DNA from 3 places in the Allobosea sp. BE125 genome. Region 2 is predicted to be linked to each of the others. Evidence: predicted binding sites of a transcription regulator. Region 2 holds the regulator's gene; each other region holds the start of a gene.

Region 1 (4,192 bases), on a different contig from region 2:
GGATGGAGGATCATTTCATGCTGTGCAAAGTGACGCTCTACCTCCTCAAGGCCGAACGGCGCCTTGAGAACTGGGCGGAAAGCGACCAGCGCCAGTCGCATTGGTTCTCACAGAAAGACGCCGCCGACATTGTCGAAGAGCCGGGGTTGAAGGCGGCGATCCGCTCGCTCAAATTGGGCTGACCGTCAAGCTTAGCCATCAGCGCCCCGTCAGGAACAGGCCCGATGCAGCATAGGCGATCGCCGAGATGAGTCCGGCCATCGGCATCGTCACGATCCAGGCGAACACGATGCCGCGTGCCACGCCCCAGCGCACTGCAGTCACCCGCCTTGCGGCGCCGACGCCAATGATGGCGCCGGTGATGGTGTGCGTCGTCGAGACGGGAATGCCGAGATAGGTCGCCATGAACAGCGTGATTGCCCCGCCAGTCTCGGCGCAGAAGCCCTGCTGCGGTGACAGCCGGGTGATCTTGGAGCCCATCGTATGGACGATGCGCCAGCCGCCGCAGAGCGTTCCCAGCGCCATCGCCGTCTGGCAGGAGATCACCACCCAGAACGGCACCGAAAAGGTCTCGCCCATCATGCCATGCGAGAACAGCAACACCGCGATGATGCCCATGGTCTTCTGCGCGTCATTGGCGCCGTGCCCGAGCGAATAGAGCGAGGCCGAAACGAACTGCAGAAGACGAAAGCTGCTGTCGACTTTCATCGGCGCGATTCGCAGAAAGGCCCAGGACACGATCAGGACCAAAAGTAGCGCCAGCGCGAAGCCGATGGCCGGCGACATAAAGATTGCAACGACGGTCTTGCCGAGGCCCCACCAGACTATCGACGAGAATCCTGCCTTGGTTAGCCCGGCGCCGACCAGCCCGCCGATCAGCGCATGCGACGAACTCGACGGGATGCCGGCGATCCAGGTGACCACGTTCCAGACGATTGCGCCCGTCAGCGCGCCAAAGATGACGCGGTCGTCGATGATCGCAGCTTGAACGATGCCGGAGCCGACCGTCTGGGCCACGTGCAGGCCGAAGAACAGGAAGGCGATGAAGTTGAAGAAAGCCGCCCACAACACGGCCCAGCGCGGCGCCAGCACGCGGGTGGAGACGATCGTCGCGATGGAATTGGCGGCGTCGTGCAGACCGTTCAGGAAATCGAACAGCAGCGCGACGGCGATCAGGAAGATCAGGGCGGGGGCGATGCTGGCGATGTCCACGAGCGCGCCGCTCAGAGATGCTCGAGGACGATGCGGCTGACGCGCTTGGCGACATCCTCGAAGCGATCCACCACCTTCTCGAGATGATCGTAGATCTCCGCTCCGACGATGAAGGACATCGTGTCCAATGTCTGGTGCGCCTTGAAGAGAGCCTTCAGCCCCTCGTCGTAGAGTTCGTCGGACCGTTCCTCGATTGCCCCGATCTCCTTCGCGAGCGCGCCGATCGAGATTGCGTGCTTCTTGATGTCGCGCAGCATCGGCAGCAGCACCGCGACGCGCTCGGACGCCTGGACGATCACCATGCCGAGATCCTTCATGCAGGGCGCGAAGCTCCCAACCTCGAACAGCGTGATCGCCTTCACGGTCTTCTGCATCTGGTCGATGGCATCGTCCATCGCGCCGATCAGCTCCTCGATGTCGCCGCGATCGAACGGCGTGATGAAGGTTCGGCCGACCTCCAGCATCACCTGGCCGGCAATCTCGTCGGCGCGGTTCTCCTGGGCAATGACCTCGGCGCATCCTTCCGGGACAGGCACCGCGCCGGCAAGCAGCCCGTTCAAGGCCTTGGCGCCGGCGACGAGCGTTACGGCGTGGCTCTCGAACAGGTCGAAGAATTTGTTCTCCTTGGGGAGGAGCTTCTGAAACCAGCCGAGCATCAGAGCCTCGTCTTCCATCGGTGAACTGTCACAAATGGCGATAGGCGCTTGCGATTTGGCTGTAAAGCGACCCTCGCGCCAATCGGGATCTCTCCGGCCGGACAGGTCGAGGCAAGTACAAACGATCAGGAATCGTCGGAGAGGATGGGCGCGGCATCAACCGCTGACGATCCGGCCGCCTTTCATCACAAGGATCGGGATGACATCGGGTCCGGTTTTGTGACAGCTTCATGACTTGCCGCCGCATGGACATGCGGTCCGGGCGATCTCGACCGACCTCGACGTCGGCGATGTTTAATAATTGGGAGGACGACATGATCACACGCAGGATCGCGCTCGCGACCGCGCTCGGCTTCAGCCTTGCGACCTCCGCCGCTTTCGCTCAGGCGCCGGCGGGCAAGGTCACGGTCGTGACATCCTTCTCGAAAGACGTCACCGACCCGATCAAGAAGGCCTTCGAGAAGGCGACGCCCGGCGTCACGCTTGAGGTCCAGAACCGCAACACCAATGCCGGCGTGAAATATCTGGAGGAGACCAACGCCAACAACCAGGTCGACCTGTTCTGGGCCTCGGCGCCTGACGCTTTCGAGGTGCTGAAGGGCAAGCAGCTGCTCACCGCCTACAAGCCCAGGGCGACCGGCATCCCCGAGAAGATCGGCTCCTACCCGATCAATGATCCGCAGGGCTTCTATTCAGGCTTTGCGGCGTCGGGTTACGGCATCATGTGGAACGAGCGTTACGCCAAGGCCAACAAGCTGCCCGAACCCAAGGATTGGCAGGACCTCGCCAAGCCAGTGTTCTACGACCATGTCTCGATCGCGTCGCCTGCCCGCTCGGGCACGACGCATCTGACGATCGAGACTATCCTGCAGGGCGAAGGCTGGGACAAGGGCTGGCGCACCATCAAGGAGATGTCGGGCAATTTCCGCACGATCACCGACCGCTCCTTCGGCGTGCCCGAGGCGGTGAATTCCGGTCAGGTCGGCGTCGGCATCGTCATCGACTTCTTCGCCTTCTCGGCGCAGGCCTCGGGTTTCCCGGTCAAGTTCGTCTACCCGAGCGTGACCACGGTGGTGCCCGCCAATGTCGGCATCGTCACGAACGCGCCCAACAAGGCAGCCGCCGAAGCCTTCGTCGAATTCCTGCTCTCGCCCGCTGGGCAGGAGGTGCTGTTGGAGCCCGGCATCCGCCGCCTGCCGGTCAACCCGGCGGTCTACGCCAAGGCCGGTGCGGACTATCCCAACCCCTTCACCGATCCGCGCTTCCAGAAGATGATCGGCTTCGATGTCGACAAGTCGGAGGCGCGCACGGCGGTCGTCGACACGCTCTTCGACCAGTTGATTTCGTTCCAGCTCGACGCGCTCAAGGGAGTCACCAAGACCCTGCATGAGGTCGATACGGCGCTCGCCAGGAAGCCCAGCCCGCAGGCCAGGGCGCTGGCCGACGAGGCCCGCAGCCTGATCGCGGCGCTTCCCGTCACCGAGGCGCAGGCCGCCAGTGCCGAATTGCGTGGCGCCTTCACCGGCGCCAAGGAAAAGGGCGCGCGCCAGGCCGAAGTCGAAAGTCAGTGGGCGAGTTTTGCCCGAGACAACTACGGCAAGGCGAAGGCGAAGGCGGAAGAGGCGCTGAAGGCGGCGCGGTGAGGAGGTGCATCATCCCGAGTGCGCAGCGGCGTGGGACGCCGCTGCGCAGAAGCGGGACCGCGCGACGAGACGCTGCCTCTTTCTGATGACGGTCCCGCATCTGCGCCGACGCACTGCGTGCGGGATGACACGTAACGACAGGCCTTCATGACCGCCATCCCTGCCACAGTCAGCGCTAAACGCCTCTCGGCCACGCCCGGCCAAATCGCGCTGGCGCTCGCCATCGCGGCGTTCCTGGGGCTGTTCCTGGTGCTGCCGGTCGCCACGGTGCTCTACGTCGCCTTCACCGAGAAGGGCACGAGCACGTTCACGCTCGTCAATTTCTACGACTTCGTCCGGACCGAGCTGTTCATGCGCTCGCTGTGGAACTCGTTCTATGTTTCGGCGATGTCGGTGGTCTGGGCCTCGGTCTTCGCCCTGCCGCTGGCCTATCTGACGACGCGCTTCGCCTTTCGCGGCGCAGCCCTTGTGCAGACGCTCGGCTTCTTGCCGCTGATCATGCCGCCCTTCGTCGGCGCGGTCGCGATGCAGCTCTTCTTCGGCCGCAACGGCTCGGTCAATCTGCTGCTCGACGACTGGTTCGACTTCAAGATCGGCTTCATGGAGGGGCTGAACGGCGTCATCTTCGTTCAGTCGGTCCACTACTTCCCCTTCATCCTGATCAATCTCTCGGCCGCGCTG
Region 2 (4,192 bases):
GCCGTTGAGCCAGGACGCCGTCATGCTGGTGAGCCACGATCTCGGCGCCATCTATGAGCTGACCCGGGACCGCGAGCGCGGGATGGCCTCACCTCACGACGCGTGAGGTCCGGCTTCGGGGGCCTGCGGAGAGCTCCTCTCCTGTGTTGGTGGGGGGCGGAACCTCGACAGAGAACCCTCTCCTGTAAGGAGAGGGTAGGGTGAGGTGTCGGCCGTTATCCGCGTGGAGCACAGCCTCACCGCCGCGCGTGGTTAGCTCGGCGCTTTGCTAGTCAAGGGGCCGACACCTCATCCCTGCCCTTCTCCTTACAGGAGAAGGGTTCCCCGCGCCCGACTTGTCTCTGTTTCAGCCAAGCCTCCAGCCCGGCCGCCGCCGCGACGCCGGTGGCGAAGCAGGCCTGCAGCAGGTAGCCGCCGGTCGGGGCCTCCCAGTCCAGCATCTCGCCGGCGACGAAGACGCCGTGCAGCGCCGTCAGCATGAAATCGGGGGTGACCGCGCCGGCTTCGATGCCGCCGGCGCTCGAAATCGCGCGCGCGATCGGGGCGAGGCCGGTGAATGTGAGGGGAGCAGCCTTGATCAGCGCCGCCAAGGCTGCTGCGTCCTCAGGCAGGCCCGGGCTCGCCTCGCGCAGGAGCGCGATCGCAGCCGGCGACAGGCCCGCCGCCTTGCGCAGATGGTTGCTCAGCGTCTCGCCCTTGCGGCGCTTCGCCAGACGCTCGATGAGACGCGCCGTCTCCATGTCGGGCCGCAGGTCGAGCGTGACCGCCGCCCTGCCCTCGCGCAGGATCGCCTCGCGCAGCAGGCCCGACAGCGCATAGACCGCCCCGCCCTCGATGCCGTCGGCATCGATCATCCCTTCGCCAGTGGCCTGACGCTCACCGAAACGGATGACGATGCGCTTCAACGGCGCTCCGCTGAAGCGCTCGCGCATCATCGCCGACCAGGCGACGGTGAAACCGCCATTGGCCGGCAGCAGCGGCGCGACGCTGACGCCACGCTCTGCGAGCCGAGGCACCCAGCCGCCATCCGAGCCAAGGCGCGGCCAGCTCGCGCCGCCGAGCGCCAGCAAGGTCGCGCCGGGCCGGATCGTTTCGACGCCGCCATCGCGGGTCTGGAAGGCGAGCGCGCCATCGGCGCTCCAGCCGGTCCAGAGCCTGCCCGGAGCGAATGTCACGCCCTGCCCCTCCAGCCGGCGCAGCCAGGCGCGCAGCAGGGGCGAGGCCTTCATCACCCTGGGGAAGACGCGCCCACTCGTGCCGATGAAGCTGTCGGCGCCGAGAGCGTCGGCCCAATCGCGCAAAGCCTGCGGCGGGAAGGCGCGGATCGCCGGTTCGAGCCAGGCCTGCGCGCCGCGATAGCGCGTCAGGAACTGATCGAGCGGCTCGGAATGGGTCAGGTTCAGCCCGCCGCGGCCGGCAAGCAGGAATTTGCGCGCCGGCGAGGGCATGCGGTCATAGACCGTAACGGCGTGGCCGGCGGCGGACAGCCGCTCGGCGGCGATCAGGCCGGAGGGGCCTGCGCCGATGATCGCGATGGATTTATTTTGCATCGGGAGGGCTTGGAGCCGGCAGGGGCGCGGGTCAAGCGCGATCGTCATGCTCGGGCTTGACCCGAGCATCTCATGCCGAACCGAATGGTGCTTTATGCGAATGGAGATTCTCGGGTCAAACCCGAGAATGACGTAGCATCACCCCCGCGCGAAGGTCTCGTCGAAAGCGTAGCCCGCGCCGCGCACCGTGCGCAGCGGGTCCTTTGCGTCGCCGGGCGTGATCGCCTTGCGCAGGCGCCCGACATGAACGTCGACCGTGCGCTCGTCGATATAGACGTCGCGACCCCAGACGGCATCGAGAAGCTGTGCGCGGGAATAGACCCGGCCAGGCGCCTGCATCAGGAATTCGAGCAGGCGGAATTCGGTCGGGCCGAGATGCAGTTCCGCGCCGGAGCGGCGGACGCGGCGCGTCGTGCGGTCGAGCTCGAGATCGCCGGCCGCAAGCAGCCCCGCGACATGGCCAGGCTTCGCCCGGCGCAGCAGCGCCTGGATGCGCGCGATCAGTTCAGGCAGCGAGAACGGCTTGACCACGTAGTCATCGGCGCCGGTGGCGAGGCCGCGCACGCGCTCGGTCTCCTCGCCGCGCGCGGTCAGCATGATGATCGGCACGCGCTCCGTGTCCCTGCGCGTGCGCAGGCGGCGGCAGAGCTCGATGCCCGACAGGCCCGGCAGCATCCAGTCGAGCAGGACGAGGTCGGGCGTGTGGTCGCGCAGATGCAGTTCGGCATCGTCGCCGCGCGCGACGCTGTCGACCTCGAAACCCTCGGCTTCGAGATTGTAGCGCAGGAGCAGGGTGAGCGGCTCCTCGTCCTCGACGATCAGGATGCGTGCGGGCATGTGCGTTTCCGATGACGAACGTTATTGACCGGCCGTGGCCTCGACATTGATGTCGGTGGTGTCGAGCTTCGGGCGGTTGAGGTCGAGCGACTCGCCGGTGACGAGATAGTGGATCGTCTCGGCGATATTGGTGGTGTGATCGCCGATGCGCTCGACGTTCTTGGCGCAGAACAGGAGATGCGTGCAGAAGGTGATGTTGCGCGGATCTTCCATCATATAGGTCAGCAATTCGCGGAAGAGCGAGGTGTAGAGCGCGTCGATCTCGTCGTCGCGGCGCCAGACCTCCATGGCCTTCTGCTCGTTGCTCGCGGCATAGGCATCGAGCACGTCCTTGAGCTGGGCCTGGACGAGCCGGCTCATATGCTCGAGCCCGACCACGGCGCGGTGCGGCGGCTGGAACTGGCCGGAGATCGCGACCGCGCGCTTGGCGATGTTCTTGGCGAGATCGCCGACGCGCTCGATGTCGGCGGCGATGCGGATCGCCGAGATCAATTCACGCAGGTCGTTCGCCAGCGGCTGGCGCCGGGCGATGGTCAGGACCGCGCGCTCCTCGACATCGCGCTGGAGGTTGTCGAGGCGCTGGTCGGCGCTGATCACCTTCTGGGCGAGCGTGGTGTCGCGGCGCACCAGCGCCACGGTGGAATCGCCGAGCATGCGCTCGGACATGCCGCCCATCTCGGCGAGGCTGCGGCGCAGCCCCTCGAGTTCGGCGTCGTAGGAGCGGACGATATGTTCGGTCATCGCGGCGGATCCTCTGGGAGCGAAAACAGGGTTCGACAGTCAGCCGAAGCGGCCGGTGACATAGTCCTGCGTCTGCTTCTTGTGCGGGTTCATGAAGATGGTGTTGGTCGGCGCGAACTCGATCACCTCGCCGAGATACATGAAGGCGGTGTACTGCGAGATACGCGCCGCCTGCTGCATGTTGTGGGTGACGATGACGATGGTGAAATCGGTCTTGAGCTGCTCCAGCAGGTCCTCGATCTTGCCGGTCGAGATCGGATCGAGCGCCGAGGTCGGCTCGTCGAACAGGATCACCTCCGGCTTCTGCGCGATGGTGCGCGCAATGCACAGGCGCTGCTGCTGGCCGCCCGAGAGGCCCATGCCGGACATCTTGAGCTTGTCCTTGACCTCGTCCCAGAGGGCGGAGCGGCGCAGCGCGCCCTCGACGCGGTCGTCGAGCTCCGACTTCGGCGGCTTCTCATAGAGCCGGATGCCGAAGGCGACATTGTCGTAGATCGACATCGGGAAGGGCGTCGGCTTCTGGAAGACCATGCCGATGCGCGAGCGCAGCTCGTTCACGTCGACATCGTTGGAGATGACGTTGCGGCCGTCGAGCATGACCTCGCCGGTGGCGCGCTGCTCGGGATAGAGCGAATAGATGCGGTTGAAGATGCGCAGCAGGGTCGACTTGCCGCAGCCCGAGGGGCCGATCAGCGCCGTGACGTGACGGTCACGGAAATCGAGATTGACGTTCTTCAGCGCCTTGTGCTCGCCGTAGTAGAAATCGAGGTTCTTGACCGCGATCCTGACCGGGGCTTCGGCATCGAGCGTTTGCGGGCTCAGTTCCAGCGTCGAAAGCATCGACTTCTTCCTTCAGATCGAACGCGACGAGGGTTCAGGGTAGCCGTTCACTTGCTGCCGCGCACGATACGGCGCGCGATCAGCGAGAGCAGCAGGATCGAGACGGTGATGATCAGCGAACCGGCCCAGGCGAGCTGCTGCCAGTTCTCGTAAGGGGCGGAGGCGAACTGGTAGATCGTCACCGGCAGGTTCGAGACGCCGCCCGAGAGCGTCGGCGAGAACCA
Region 3 (4,192 bases), on a different contig from region 2:
CGTCGCGACGACACGCGGCTGAGGCCCCTCCGCGACCAGGATGAGATCGGCGCGCTTGCCGGGCGCGATCACGCCGCGATCGTGCAGTCCCAGCGCCTGCGCCGGCGCTTGCGAGACCAGCTTCCAGGCTTCCGCGAACCCCGCCGCCCCCTTGCGCGCCAGAACGAACGGGGCCAGCGCCAGCGCCGGGTAATAGTAGTCCGAGGCCAGGATCGTGCAGAGCCCCTGGCGCACCATGTCCTCGGCCCCGGGGCAGCCGAGATGCGAGCCGCCACGCACGACATTGGGCGCCCCGAAGACGATCGCCTCGCCATGGGCGGCAGCCTCTCGCGCCGTCGCCACGTCGATCGGGAATTCCGCGACGCGCACGCCGAGCGAGCGATACCAGGCCCTCATCTGCGGCGTCATGTCGTCATGCGACAAGGTCGGCACTCCAGCCTCGAGCGCCGCCTGCGCCAGCCGCGAGACCGAGCCCGCGACCTCGTCGCGGCGGGAATAGACCGCCTCGGCCAGCACCATGAAATCGGCTGAAGACAGCCCGGTGCGTTCGACCATCTTGGCGACCTTGGCCGGACGGACACCCTCCTTCAGCAGGCCCTCGGTATGGTCGTTGAAGGCGAGCACGCCGACCTTGCCCTTGGCGAGCCAGTCGAGAATCTCCGCTTCGGCATCGAGATTGAAGGTCTCGTGGCGCAGATGGAAACGCGTGTCCGCGCCAAGCTCGGCGGCGAGGCGCGCCATCGCCTCGATCAGCGAGCGCGCATTATCGGCGCCGCGCAGGCCCGGCTCCCAGGACCAGGTCACGCCATGGAAGGCCGTCGTGATACCGCTCGCCAGCATGGCGCGATCGGCGTCGCGCAAGGCGAGATCGATATCGAAGGAGACGCCGGGACGCGGCATGATGTGGCGCTCGAAGGCGTCGCCATGGCAATCGACGATGCCCGGCAGCACGAGCAGGCCGGACGCGTCGAGCCGCAAGGCATCGGCAGGAGCAGGCGCTCCCGGCTCCGCTATCCTGCAGCCCGCGACGACGATATCAGCCTCGACCAGGCCCTCCAGCAGCGCCTTGCCGCCTGCGATCACGATCGACATCTCATTCCTCTCGGCCAGCGCGACGAATCGGCGCGAACGTCCCGCTCATGCAAACACCTGCGGATGAAAGTGATGCATGACGATACGATGACGGGCGAGCCCCAGCTGACGAGCCGCATCGGAACTGCGTCCGCACGGCTTGCCCCGCGCCTCATATGCCGGCAAGAGGCTGCTTGAGAACCAAGAGACTTGCGTGGGAACCGCGCCTACTCCGGCAAGCAAGACGGTTCAGCGCCAGACCGCTACGGAGCGAAAGCCAATGACTGACGTGAAGCCGCCGCGTATCGCCATCACCTATTGCACGCAGTGCAACTGGCTGCTGCGCTCAGCCTGGATGGCGCAGGAGCTGCTTCATACCTTCGGCCCCGATCTCGGCGAGGTCGCCTTGCGGCCGGGCAGCGGCGGCAGCTTCCAGATCCATTACGACGACACGCTGATCTGGGACCGCGTCGCCGATGACGGCTTTCCTGACGTCAAGGCGCTGAAGCAGCGCGTCCGCGACCGGCTCGACCCCAGCCGCGACCTCGGCCATCTCGACCGGGCCGCACAGTAGAGCGTTTTCGAGCGAAGTGGATACCGGTTCGCGTGAAGAAAACGCGTTAAAACAAAGCACTAGAGCAATTTCCGATTGGATCGGAAGTTGCTCTAGCAGCCCAATCCAGGCTCACGGGCTCTTCGCCACCGCCTCGATCTTGTCGATGCCGCCGAGCTTGGGCGCAAACGAGGTCCAGACCTTGCGCGCGCCCTCCTCCCAGGCCGGCCGGTCCTGCGGCTGCACGACCTTGCCGCCTTCCGCTGCAGCCTTCGCCATCGAGGCCTCCTCGTCGGCGACGATCAGATCGTCGAAATAGCCAACCCCCTCAGTGGCGGCGGCCGACAGTGCCGCCTTGTCCTCGGCTGACAATCCCTTCCAGAACGCCGCCGAGACATAGAGCACGCCCGAGGCCCAGATATGGCCGGTCTCGATCAGATAAGGCACGACCTCGTGCAGCTTGAAGCCGACATAGGCCGATTTGGTCAGGTCCATCGCGTCGACCACGCCGGTCTTCAGCGCGTTATAGGTCTCGGGGATCGGGATCGGCGTCGGATAGGCGCCGAGCCCCGACCAGAGTTCCGTGTGCAGCGGGCTCTGGATCACGCGGATGCGCTTGCCCTTGATGCCTGCGGGTGTGGTGATCGGCTCCTTGGCGAGGAGATGGCGCGCGCCGTAATTGATGAAGCCGAGCACGACGAAGCCCTGCCCCTCGAACTTGCCCTTGAGCTCGTCGCCGAGCGGCCCCGCCAGCACGCGCTTGAGATGGCCCCGGTCGCGGAACAGGAAGGGCAGATCGAGGATCTGGCTGTCGGGAACCCAGCCCGACAAGGCCGAGATCGTCGAGAGCGAGGCCTGGACCGAGCCAAGCCGGACGCCCTCGGCCACCTCCTTCTCGCCGCCCAGCGCGGCATTGCCGACGATGCGCAGGTCGAAGCGGCCGGGCGCGGTCCGGTTCAGGATCTCGGCGATCTTCCGCCAGACCCTGGTCTCAGGCTTGTCCTCGCCGAAGAGCGAGGCGACCGTCACGGGCCGGCCGGCGGCATGGGCAGCGCGGGCGGATAGCAGCGCGGGCGCAGCCAACAGGCCGGCCGTGATCTCGCGGCGGGTCGGCGACATCAGAACAACTCCTTGAAGGATGGTGGAAGCGAGGGCCAGGCGGCCGCCCCCAGGCACAATACGGCAAGCGCGACCAGAAGCGTCGCCAGCAATGGCAGAACGGCCCGGAAGACGGCGCCTGCCGGAACCCGGGTGATGCCGCTGACGACATAGACCAGAATGCCCAGCGGCGGGGTCAGGCCATGGATCATCAGGTTGACCACCAGGATGACGCCGAACTGGATCGGATCGAGCCCGGCCGAGATCGCAACGGGCAGGAGCAGCGGCGCCAGCAGCAGGATCGCCGCGCCGATATCGAGGAAAAGCCCGGCCACCAGCAAGACGAGATTGGCGAGCAGCATCACCGCATAGGGTCCGCCACCAAGCGCCGTCACCAGACCCGCCATCTGGTCGGAAACCCGGTCGACCGCGAGCAGGAAGGCGAAGGGCGCCGACGCTCCGATCAACATGCCCACGGCCGCCGCTTCCGTCGCCGATTTGCGCAAGGCGCCGAAGACCGTGCCGATATTCAGGCTGCGCAATGCCAGGCAGGCGATAAGCGCATAGGCCACCGCTAGCGCCGAAGCCTCGGTGACGGTGACGACGCCGAAGCGGATGCCGACCACGACGACGACACCGAGCCCGATCGCCGGCAGCGCGCCGATGAAGCTCTTCGCCCTCTCCTGCCCGCTGGCCTTGGGCGCAGCATCGACCACCTCGCGCACGCTGAGATGGATGCCGATCGCCAACGCCAGCGCCAGGACCCCGCCGGCGATGAAGCCGCCGACCAGCAGCGAACCGACCGACAGATTGGTCGCCGTCGCCAGGATCAGGAAGGCGATCGAAGGCGGGATTATGTTGTCGAGCATCGAGACGCCGGCCACGATCGCCGCCGCATGGGCCGGCGGGTAACCGCGAGCGATCAGGGCCGGCGCCATCACCTTGGCGCCGAAGGCGGCGTTGGCCACCGAGGAGCCGGAAGCGCCCGAAAACAGCACGCTGGACATCAGCGTCGTCTGCGCCAGCCCCGCCCGCCAATGCCCGACCAGCGAGGCGGCGAAGCGCACCAACCGCTCGGCCAATCCTCCCGCCGTCAGCAACTCGCCGGCGAGCAGGAAGAACGGGATCGCCAGCAGCAGGAATTTCGAGACGCCCGACACCGTGTTCTGGACGATGGCCGGCTCGGGCAAGAGCCCGCCAAAAGCGCCGCTGAGCGAAACGCCGGCAAGCAGCGCATAAGGCAGCGGCGCGCCCAGGATCAGCCCAAGCCCGGCGAGCGAGGCCGCGACCAGGCTCGGCGTTTCCACGAAAAATCCCGTGACGCTCTGTGCTGCCAGATAAAAGCCGATGCCGAGAAGCAGCGAAGCCAGGGCCGCCGGCCAGGAGCTGTCCAGCGCGGCTCGCCATAGCACGACGACAACGGTCAGCCCGCCGCCGAGCGCGAAGGCGGCAAAGCGCAAGCTTTCCGGC

What was found. The regulator PhoB, encoded in region 2, activates phosphate uptake and scavenging genes when phosphate is short. The targets are predictions, from matches to a motif close to TGTCATNNANCTGTCAT.
Region 1: J2Y55_RS20890 (DUF47 domain-containing protein) is a predicted target of PhoB. The motif match lies at 2,088-2,104, and genes of this name have one in related genera.
Region 3: J2Y55_RS18050 (alpha-D-ribose 1-methylphosphonate 5-triphosphate diphosphatase) is a predicted target of PhoB. The motif match lies at 1,169-1,185, and genes of this name have one in related genera.

Annotation. Positions count from the first base shown of each region.
Region 1 covers NZ_JAVDTY010000010.1:24,939-29,130, forward strand. The annotation lists gene J2Y55_RS20880 (NUDIX hydrolase) at 1-182, shown strand, start outside; gene J2Y55_RS20885 (inorganic phosphate transporter) at 199-1,212, opposite strand; gene J2Y55_RS20890 (DUF47 domain-containing protein) at 1,224-1,868, opposite strand; gene J2Y55_RS20895 (ABC transporter substrate-binding protein) at 2,183-3,511, shown strand; gene J2Y55_RS20900 (ABC transporter permease) at 3,659-4,192, shown strand, end outside.
Region 2 covers NZ_JAVDTY010000014.1:142,651-146,842, reverse strand. The annotation lists gene J2Y55_RS26125 (hypothetical protein) at 1-106, shown strand, start outside; gene J2Y55_RS26120 (TIGR03862 family flavoprotein) at 273-1,550, opposite strand; gene phoB (phosphate regulon transcriptional regulator PhoB) at 1,689-2,387, opposite strand; gene phoU (phosphate signaling complex protein PhoU) at 2,409-3,128, opposite strand; gene pstB (phosphate ABC transporter ATP-binding protein PstB) at 3,168-3,968, opposite strand; gene pstA (phosphate ABC transporter permease PstA) at 4,016-4,192, opposite strand, start outside.
Region 3 covers NZ_JAVDTY010000008.1:12,939-17,130, forward strand. The annotation lists gene J2Y55_RS18050 (alpha-D-ribose 1-methylphosphonate 5-triphosphate diphosphatase) at 1-1,110, opposite strand, end outside; gene J2Y55_RS18055 (Rdx family protein) at 1,352-1,645, shown strand; gene J2Y55_RS18060 (TRAP transporter substrate-binding protein) at 1,757-2,743, opposite strand; gene J2Y55_RS18065 (TRAP transporter large permease) at 2,743-4,192, opposite strand, start outside.